DNA from 4 places in the Megasphaera sp. DISK 18 genome. Region 4 is predicted to be linked to each of the others. Evidence: riboswitches for the same ligand, from Rfam matches in the RefSeq annotation. Region 4 holds a riboswitch; each other region holds the start of a gene.
The links. Region 4 has a riboswitch for S-adenosylmethionine ahead of A0U42_RS04985 (methionine ABC transporter ATP-binding protein). Riboswitches for the same ligand answer to the same signal wherever they lie in the genome.
Positions count from the first base shown of each region.

Region 1: another riboswitch for S-adenosylmethionine. It lies ahead of cysK (cysteine synthase A); the one in region 4 lies ahead of A0U42_RS04985 (methionine ABC transporter ATP-binding protein).
Region 2: another riboswitch for S-adenosylmethionine. It lies ahead of A0U42_RS06145 (MetQ/NlpA family ABC transporter substrate-binding protein); the one in region 4 lies ahead of A0U42_RS04985 (methionine ABC transporter ATP-binding protein).
Region 3: another riboswitch for S-adenosylmethionine. It lies ahead of metK (methionine adenosyltransferase); the one in region 4 lies ahead of A0U42_RS04985 (methionine ABC transporter ATP-binding protein).

Region 1 is NZ_LUGJ01000056.1:52,701-54,891, reverse strand. It holds gene A0U42_RS10375 (GNAT family N-acetyltransferase) at 23-508, shown strand; SAM riboswitch class I at 755-853, shown strand; gene cysK (cysteine synthase A) at 930-1,868, shown strand; gene A0U42_RS10365 (sulfate ABC transporter substrate-binding protein) at 1,901-2,191, shown strand, end outside.
Region 2 is NZ_LUGJ01000025.1:1,046-3,236, forward strand. It holds gene A0U42_RS06145 (MetQ/NlpA family ABC transporter substrate-binding protein) at 1-818, opposite strand, end outside; SAM riboswitch class I at 919-1,013, opposite strand; gene A0U42_RS06150 (energy-coupling factor ABC transporter ATP-binding protein) at 1,508-2,191, shown strand, end outside.
Region 3 is NZ_LUGJ01000034.1:13,532-15,722, reverse strand. It holds gene A0U42_RS07645 (hypothetical protein) at 1-732, opposite strand, end outside; SAM riboswitch class I at 924-1,025, shown strand; gene metK (methionine adenosyltransferase) at 1,087-2,191, shown strand, end outside.
Region 4 is NZ_LUGJ01000021.1:39,140-41,330, forward strand. It holds gene A0U42_RS04980 (methionine ABC transporter permease) at 1-275, opposite strand, end outside; gene A0U42_RS04985 (methionine ABC transporter ATP-binding protein) at 256-1,299, opposite strand; SAM riboswitch class I at 1,384-1,481, opposite strand; gene A0U42_RS04990 (aminopeptidase) at 1,541-2,191, opposite strand, start outside.

The sequences.
Region 1 (2,191 bases), on a different contig from region 4:
CCGTGATGGAAGGAGCGATGGCATGAATATCAGAATGGCGACCCTCGACGACCTTAAGGCTGTCACCGCCGTAGAAGCGGCTTGTTTTCCGGCAGCCGAGGCGGCATCGGAAGAACGCCTGCGCGGCCGTATTTCCTACTTTGGCCGTCATTTTTGGCTGCTCTTTGGCGACGATGGGACTCTTATTTCTTTCGTCGACGGCATGGTTACGGATCAACGTGATTTGACGGACGACCTCTATGGGGATGCCTCTCTCCACGACGAAAAGGGTGCTTGGCAGATGATTTTCGGCGTCAATACATTGCCAAGTCATCGGAAACACGGTTATGCCGCATTACTTCTCACGAAAGCTATCGACGACGCCCGCAAAGAAGGCCGCCAGGGACTGGTCTTGACCTGCAAGGATAAGCTCCTGCATTATTATGCTAAATTCGGCTTTAAAAACGAGGGACTCAGCACCTCGGAACACGGTGGAGCCGTTTGGTATCAAATGCGCCTTACTTTTTAATGAAGGCGGATAAAGGCTTCTTTATACGTAATTTTAACTTTTTTCTTCATTTTTTTCATAAAATGCCTTGACAAGACGCCTTACAAAGTGTACAATTCCAGTAACGTTTCAAGCGAATCGTTGTTGTATACATTGTATAAGAATGAGGTATGTCATTATGGGGTACTTAAAAAAATTGACCATCATGTGTTGTACGATATAATCGTATTGTACAGCCATCTATCATAGGACAATACAATACGAACCTATTCATCCAGAGCAGCCGAGGGACTGGCCCTTTGACGCTGCGGCAACCTACGTAGGTAAGGTGCCAATTCCAGCAGGATTTTACCTGGCAGATGAAGTCATGGGCATACGTTTATTTCTTGCGCCATCTGCTTAGTACAGGTGGCGCTTTTCTTTGGGCAAAAAGGAGGGCTTTATGGAGCACGTCGCAAAACACGTGACCGACCTCGTCGGTCATACGCCGCTACTGGAGCTGACCCGCTGGCAGGCGGTACACGGCATCAAAGGCCGGGTCCTGGCCAAGCTTGAATACTTCAATCCCTTGGGCAGCGTCAAGGATCGAGTGGCCGTGGCCATGATCGACGCCGGGATACAAGCCGGGAAGATCGATCAGGATACGGTCATCATCGAACCGACGAGCGGCAACACCGGCATCGGTCTTGCCATGGCCGCTGCTGTGAAGGGCCTGCACCTCATCTTGACCATGCCCGATACGATGAGCCTGGAAAGGCAGAAAATCGTCAAGGCATTGGGGGCTGAAGTCGTACTGACACCGGGCATCGAGGGGATGCGCGGCAGTATCGGCAAGGCTGAAGAACTGCGAAAGTCTTACGGCAACGCCTTCATTCCGCAGCAGTTCGACAATCCGGCCAATCCGGCCATCCACCGGACGACGACGGCCGAAGAAATCTGGCGCGATACGGACGGTAATGTCGATATCTTCATTTCGTCCGTCGGCACCGGCGGTACCATTACCGGCACGGCTGAGGGGTTAAAAAGCCATGACCGGGAGGTACAAATCGTCGCCGTCGAGCCGAAAGACTCGGCCGTCCTTCGCGGCGGAAAGCCCGGGCCCCACGCCATTCAGGGGATTGGCGCCGGCTTCATTCCCAGCGTCCTCGATATGTCACTCGTAGATGATGTGATCGACGTATCGAATGAGGATGCTTATGAACGGGCTCGGGAAGTGGCCAAGACCGACGGCCTTTTAGTCGGCATCTCGTCAGGTGCCTCCTTACAGGCGGCCCTAACCGTCGCCAAGCGGCCGGAAAACGAGGGCAAGACCCTCGTCGTCCTCTTGCCGGACGGCGGCGAGCGCTATTTATCTACGTCTTTATTTGAAGAAGGCCTGTAAGGGCCAGCAGTCGGTATCGAGGGGGAAAAGATATGAAGCATAAAAAAATCATAGCGGTACTGACTGTCACGGCAGTCCTCACGGCGGCCGGTCTCTTGGCCGGCTGCGGTCGTGGGACTGATGAGGACACGCTTACCTTGACCAATGTCTCGTATGATCCAACACGTGAATTATATAAAGAATATAATGAAGCCTTTCAAAAGCATTATAAAGAGCAGACCGGGAAGGATATCCGCATCGTCCAGTCTCACGGCGGTTCGGGCAGCCAGGCCCGATCGGTCATCGAAGGCAGTCGGGCTGATGTCGTGACCCTGGCCCTGTCG
Region 2 (2,191 bases), on a different contig from region 4:
AAGATAGCGCCTTGGTACTTGTCTTCGATGAATTTCTTGACTTCCGGAGACTGGAGGGCTTTGACGAGCTTCTGGATTTCCGGACGGTTTTCGTCGCCGTCACGGACGACGAGGACGTTCGCATAGGGCGAATCCTTCGGTTCCAAGAAGAGGGCGTCCTTCAAAGGATTGAGGCCGGCTTCCATAGCAAAGTTGGTGTTGATGAGGGCGATATCGACATCGTCGATGGAGCGGGGAATCTGAGCAGCTTCGAGTTCGACGAACTGGAGGTTTTTATCGTTCTTTACAACGTCCTGGACGGTGGAGGTGATGTTGCCGCCGTCTTTAAGGGTGATGAGACCGGCACTCTGAAGGATGAGGAGGGCACGGCCGCCGTTGGTCGGGTCGTTAGGGATGGCGACTTTCGCGCCGTTTGCAAGATCTTTCAAATCTTTAATTTTGCGGGAGTAAATGCCCATCGGTTCGACATGGATTTTGGCGATGGCTTTTAATTTGGTGCCGTGTTCGCTGTTGAATTTATCGAGGTACGGCGTGTGCTGGAAGAAGTTGGCATCCAGTTCCTTATCATTCAAAGCCAGGTTCGGTTTGACGTAGTCCGTGAATTCGACGACCTTGAGGTCGACCCCTTCTTTGGCCAAGAGCGGTTTGATTTCGTTGAGGATTTCCGCGTGGGGAACGGGGGTTGCGCCGACGGTGACGGTGACATTCTTGTCGGACGAAGCCGTCGTCTGGGAATCACTGCCGCAGCCGGCGGCTAAGAATGCAACGGCCATCAGGGCCGCAGCGGCGAGAACGGAAAGTTTTTTGAAGTTTTTCATGAGTTATACCTCCTGTTAATAGAATAGTCAGACCTTTTTGCTTCGCCATTATCCATGAAAAAAAGCCTCTTCCCGAAAGAGAAAGAGGCTTGGTCTTGGTTCTTTATCTCTCGGAATAGTTTCCGCAGGAATTAGCACCGTGTTATCGGTTGCCGGGCTTCATAGGGCCAGTCCCTCCGCCGCTCTGGATAAATGTCGTTTCAATTGTCTTGTGTAATAGTTTACCATGAATGGGCAATTTGTCAATATGAAAATACTCGATAATCAGTGTCAATTTGAAATAATATGGTGCAAAAAAATTATATTTTAAACGAGAAACCTGTTTTGAGGTTCTTCTATCTTGACAAGAGTCCACTGCCATTATATAATCTAAAGCAAATCATAAATGTTGTCGATGAACGAAACGAGTATATCCGATTGTGGCAGCTACAGCGAGCCGATGGCAGTGGAAGTTCGGCGCAGACCGGCGGATAGAATGGATTCGGGAGATGCGGCCTGAACGGTGACCAGTAGGGTGCGACGGTGTATTTCCACCGCTATCAAAGAAACGTGTATCGCCGTGAGGCCGTACATGTAGAGCTGGACTTACTGAGTCAATTTGGGTGGTACCGCGGAAGAATCTGAACCTTTCGTCCCTTTATAGGGATGGAAAGGTTTTTTTTTGTCTTCAAAGAGAAGGGGAGAGAAAGATGCTGGAAATGAAGGATGTCAGTTTCAATTACGGTAGCGGTGTTCCCGTATTGGAAGGTGTAAATGTGCAAATCGGTGAAGGTGAGTTCATCGGCCTCGGCGGCCGCAACGGCTGTGGGAAGACGACGGTGACTCGCTTGCTCATGGGGCTTGAAAAGCCCGTTTCCGGTGAAATCGTATATAACGGCAAGGTCATAAACGGTGACGATGCTTCCGTTCGCAGCCATTTTATCGGTTACGTATTCCAGCGGCCGGAACGGCAGATGTTTCGGCCGACGGTTCGGGAAGAAGTGGCCTATGGACCGAAGCAGCTGGGCATGAGTGAGTCTGAGATCCAAGAAGCTGTTGAGGACGCCTTGAAGGCGACGCAGCTGACGGAGCTTGCCGAATCGTATCCGCCCAACCTCAATCGCGGTGAAAAACAGCGGGTTGCCATCGCCTCGGCCATCGCCATGCATACGCAGTATCTCATCCTCGATGAACCGACGAGCGGTCAGGACAGTGAAGATAAGGAGCAGCTCATGGAACTTTTGAGCGAACTTCATCAAAAGGGCATGACCATCCTCATCATCAGTCATGATATGGATATTTTTGCAGAATACTGTCAACGGGTCATCGTCATCGGCAATCATACCAAGGCCTTTGACGGGACGCCGGAAGAACTGTTTACGAAACGCTCTGAC
Region 3 (2,191 bases), on a different contig from region 4:
GTAGTGCTGAAGATCTTCTTGGCGACCGTTTCGTTCATCTTCCAGTTCTTGACGCAGTCGTTCCAGTTCAGAAAGAACGGTTTTGCGGTTTTGCGATTCGAGACGAAGCTTCAGGAGTTCTTCCCGGTCGGCTTCCATTTGAGCTTTTTCCTGGCGCAGCCGGAGGAGTTCTTCTCGTTCTTCGCCGGCAATCATGGCCGGTGTCTTTTCGGCGTCCGCCCGGCTGTCATCGACCCAGGGGCCGTCGTAGATAGCCATTAAGTAGATGCCTAAGGATTGGGCGGCCATGTGTTTGGCTTGTTGGATATCTTCAAAGACATCGCTCAACCCGACGAGCTCATCGTCGGTCTTCAACATTAAGAGGTCGATCATGCCCATGTAGGAATCGTCGCCTGTCGTCTGGGCTGTGGCATAGCGTTCCAGACGAATCGTACCGGCATAGATTTCAGTGGCATTTCGTTTCGATGCGTAATAGGTATTGATGAGGAGACGGTCCGGTGTCCGTTCGTATATCCGCAGGATCATGGCTTCTTCCCGCTCCGTGCCGTTATAGCGGATGAAGGCCAGGCTTTCGCGCTGCAGTAAGGTATTTACCAATCCTTGGGTACGATACCATTTATCCCAGATTTCTACGCGCTTGGCCAAACGCAAATCTGCCGTTTTACAATGGGTGGCAAAGTCAAAATAAGGGTCGTTGAAAAATATATCTCTTGGCCGCAATTTGGTCATCATAATCATCCTTTCTTTCTATCTATTCATTATAACGTTTTCTGTAACGGATGTAAAAATATTCTTCAGGAAGTGTGGAGGTGAACGGGTACGTCGGAATTTTTTTAGAAGGACAGAACTCATGTTTGCTATACCAAAAAAGAACTTGCAAAATAGAGGGGTTTGAATTATAATGAACCAGTAAATCAAATAAAGAACCATCAAGAGACGACGGAGGGACTGGCCCTATGATGTCGCAGCAACCTTCATAAATGAAAAGGTGCTAATTCCAGCAGTCTTATACTGGCAGATGGGGATTGGAAGCCCCTCTCATGACAGTCATGAATGAGGGGAATTTTTTTTTAAGGAGGAAACCTCATGGTGAAAAATCGTGAATTCTTTACATCTGAATCCGTAACCGAAGGGCATCCGGATAAAATGGCTGACCAAATTTCTGACAGCATTTTGGATGCCATTCTTGCAAAAGATAAAAATGCCCGCGTTGCTTGTGAAACCTTAGTGACTACCGGGATGGTCCACGTCGTCGGTGAAATTTCGACGACGTGCTATGTCGATATTCCGCACATCGTTCGTGAAACCATTCGTTCCATCGGTTATACCCGTGCGAAATACGGCTTTGACTGCGATACTTGCGGCGTCTTGGTATCCCTCGATGAACAGTCGCCGGATATTGCTATGGGCGTCGACGATGCCCTCGAAAAGAAGGAAGGCAATACGGACCAGTTCGACACCATCGGTGCCGGTGACCAGGGGATGATGTTCGGCTATGCCACGAATGAAACGGATGACTACATGCCCCTGCCTGTTTCCTTAGCGCACCGTTTGGCACGCCGCCTGGCCAGTGTTCGTAAAGACGGAACGCTTTCTTATCTCCGTCCGGACGGCAAGACCCAAGTCACCGTCGAATATGAAGACGGCAAACCGGTTCGCATCGATACCATCGTCATTTCGGCGCAGCACAGCCCGGAAATCACGCGTGAACAGATTGAAAAGGACCTCCTCGAATTCGTCATCAAACCGGAACTCCCGCAGGGCTTATTCGATGATAAGACGAAGCTCTTCATCAATCCGACGGGCCGTTTCGTCATCGGCGGTCCTCAGGGTGACTCCGGTCTGACCGGTCGTAAGATCATCGTCGATACCTATGGCGGCATGGCTCGTCACGGCGGCGGTGCTTTCTCCGGGAAGGATCCTACAAAGGTCGACCGTTCGGCCGCTTATGCCGCTCGTTACGTCGCTAAGAACGTCGTCGCCGCCGGCCTTGCCGATAAGTGCGAAATCCAGTTGGCATACGCCATCGGCGTAGCTCGTCCCGTTTCAATCCACGTTGAAACGTTTGGTACGGGCAAAGTCGACAATGAAAAAATTGTCGGACTCATTGAAAAGAATTTTGACCTTCGTCCGGCTGGCATCATTGCCATGCTCGACTTACAGCGGCCGATTTACAAACAGACTGCTGCTT
Region 4 (2,191 bases):
GCTGCGGCCGTACCGATGGACGTACCGGCAATGAGTCGGGTCAAGGGGATGATAGCCACCATGAGGATGATGAAGGGCACGGAACGGATGATGTTGACGATGGTGCCCAAAATCCGGTTGATGAAGAGGTTTTGCAGGATGTGGCCCTTGCTGGTCGTGACTAAGGTGACGCCCAGGGGAATGCCGATGATGCCGGCGATGACCGTGGCCACGGCGACCATATAGAACGTTTCTTCAATGCCTTGGAGCATTAACTTAATGATTTCTTGGGACATAACCTAATACCTCACTTCCTATCGGTAATGTTTTAATATACGAGAAGGCCTTGGCCTGGGTTTCCATATCGCCCATGATGACGATGATCAAGTAGCCGAAGGGTTCATCCTGGATGTAGTCGATGTTGCCGTAGAGAACGCTGACCTTGACGTGGAAGGTGCTGACGATTTCCGAGACGACCGGTTCGTGGGTAGCCTTGCCTTTAAAGCGCAGGCGGACGAGCATGTCGTGGTCCGGCGTAGGCTGGTCGGAGACGCCGAGATTCTTGATCCCCTTCGGCAGTTCCATGTTGATGACCGACGTGACGAAGTCTTTCATGGTCTGGGACTGGGGATTGGTGAAGATGTCGACGACGCGGCCCATTTCCTTGATGACGCCGCCTTCGATGACGGCTGCCCGATGGCAGATGTTTTGGACGACAGCCATTTCATGGGTGATGATGACGATGGTAATGCCCAGGCGCTGATTGATGTCCTGGAGGAGTTCTAAGATAGATTTCGTCGTCTGCGGGTCGAGGGCCGACGTCGCTTCGTCGCAAAGGAGAATCTTGGGGTCGCTGGCAAGAGCCCGGGCAATGCCGACGCGCTGTTTCTGGCCGCCCGAGAGTTGAGACGGATAGTTGGCGGCGCGGTCGCTGAGGCCGACCAGTTCCAACAGGGATTCGACTTTTTTATGGATGACGTCTTTCGAGGCGCCGACCAGTTCCAAGGGGAAGGCGATGTTTTCAGCAACCGTCCGCGATGAGAGGAGGTTGAAGTGCTGGAAAATCATGCCGATATTTTTGCGTTCTGCCCGAAGCTGAGATTCGCTCATTTTGCACAGGTCTTTGTCGTCGATGATGACTTCGCCGCTGGTCGGTTTTTCCAGCATATTGATGCAGCGGACGAGGGTCGATTTACCGGCGCCGCTCTTGCCGATGATGCCGAAGATCTCGCCGTCTTCGATGGTCAGGTTGATGCCCTTTAAGGCTTGGATTTGGGCAGCGCCGCCGTAGGTTTTGGTAATGTTCTTTAAGGTAATCACAGTATCACTCCTTGAGCCAGGCGTACAGGGGATAAAGACAATAAAAAAGGCCGTCATGCAGATGACGGCCGTCAATACGGTGTTACTTCATCTGTCGGAATGTTCCGGTGGACTTGGCACCTTCCCGAATGGGGGTTGCCGCAGCGTCATCGGGCCAGTCCCTCAGCTGCTCTGGATGAAAGGTATATCGTTGTTGCAACTTATAATAGCACGGCTTTTTGCCGTTGTCAATAAGTAATCTTTACTCGGCCCAGTTTCCGTTGGTGAATACAGGGACGACGGTGCCGTCTTTTTTTAGGCCCGTAATGGTAAGGTCTTTGGAACCGACCATGAAGTCGACGTGGATCATGGAATCGTTGAGGCCGGCTTTAGAAAGGCCTTCTTTGTCGAGTTCTGTGCCGCCTTCAAGGCAGGTCGGGTACGACGCGCCCAGGGCTAAATGGCAGGAGGCATTTTCATCGAATAAGGTTTCGTAGAATAAGATGCCCGACAGGGAAATGGGCGAGGCGTAGGGGATGAGGGCCACTTCGCCCAGGCGGCCGGCGCCTTCATCGACGGCGACGAGCTTCTGTAAGACGTCTTCACCGACTTTTGCGGCGGCGTCGACGACCTTGCCGTCCTTAAAGGTCAGGTGGAATTGATCGATGGTGTTGCCGTTGTAGACGAGAGGCCGCGTGCTGTATACCGTACCGTTTACGGCGTCGGCCTTGGGGGCCGAGTAGATTTCTTCTGTCGGCACGTTGGCATTGAATAAGATGGCCGTTTCCGTTTCTTCCATGCCGCCTTGCCAGATATGGTTATCGGGAAGGCCGACGGTAAGATCCGTGCCCAGGCTGTTGGTGTAGTGAAGGCTCGTGAAGTGCTGATTCGTCATCCACGTCCGGCGGGCCTT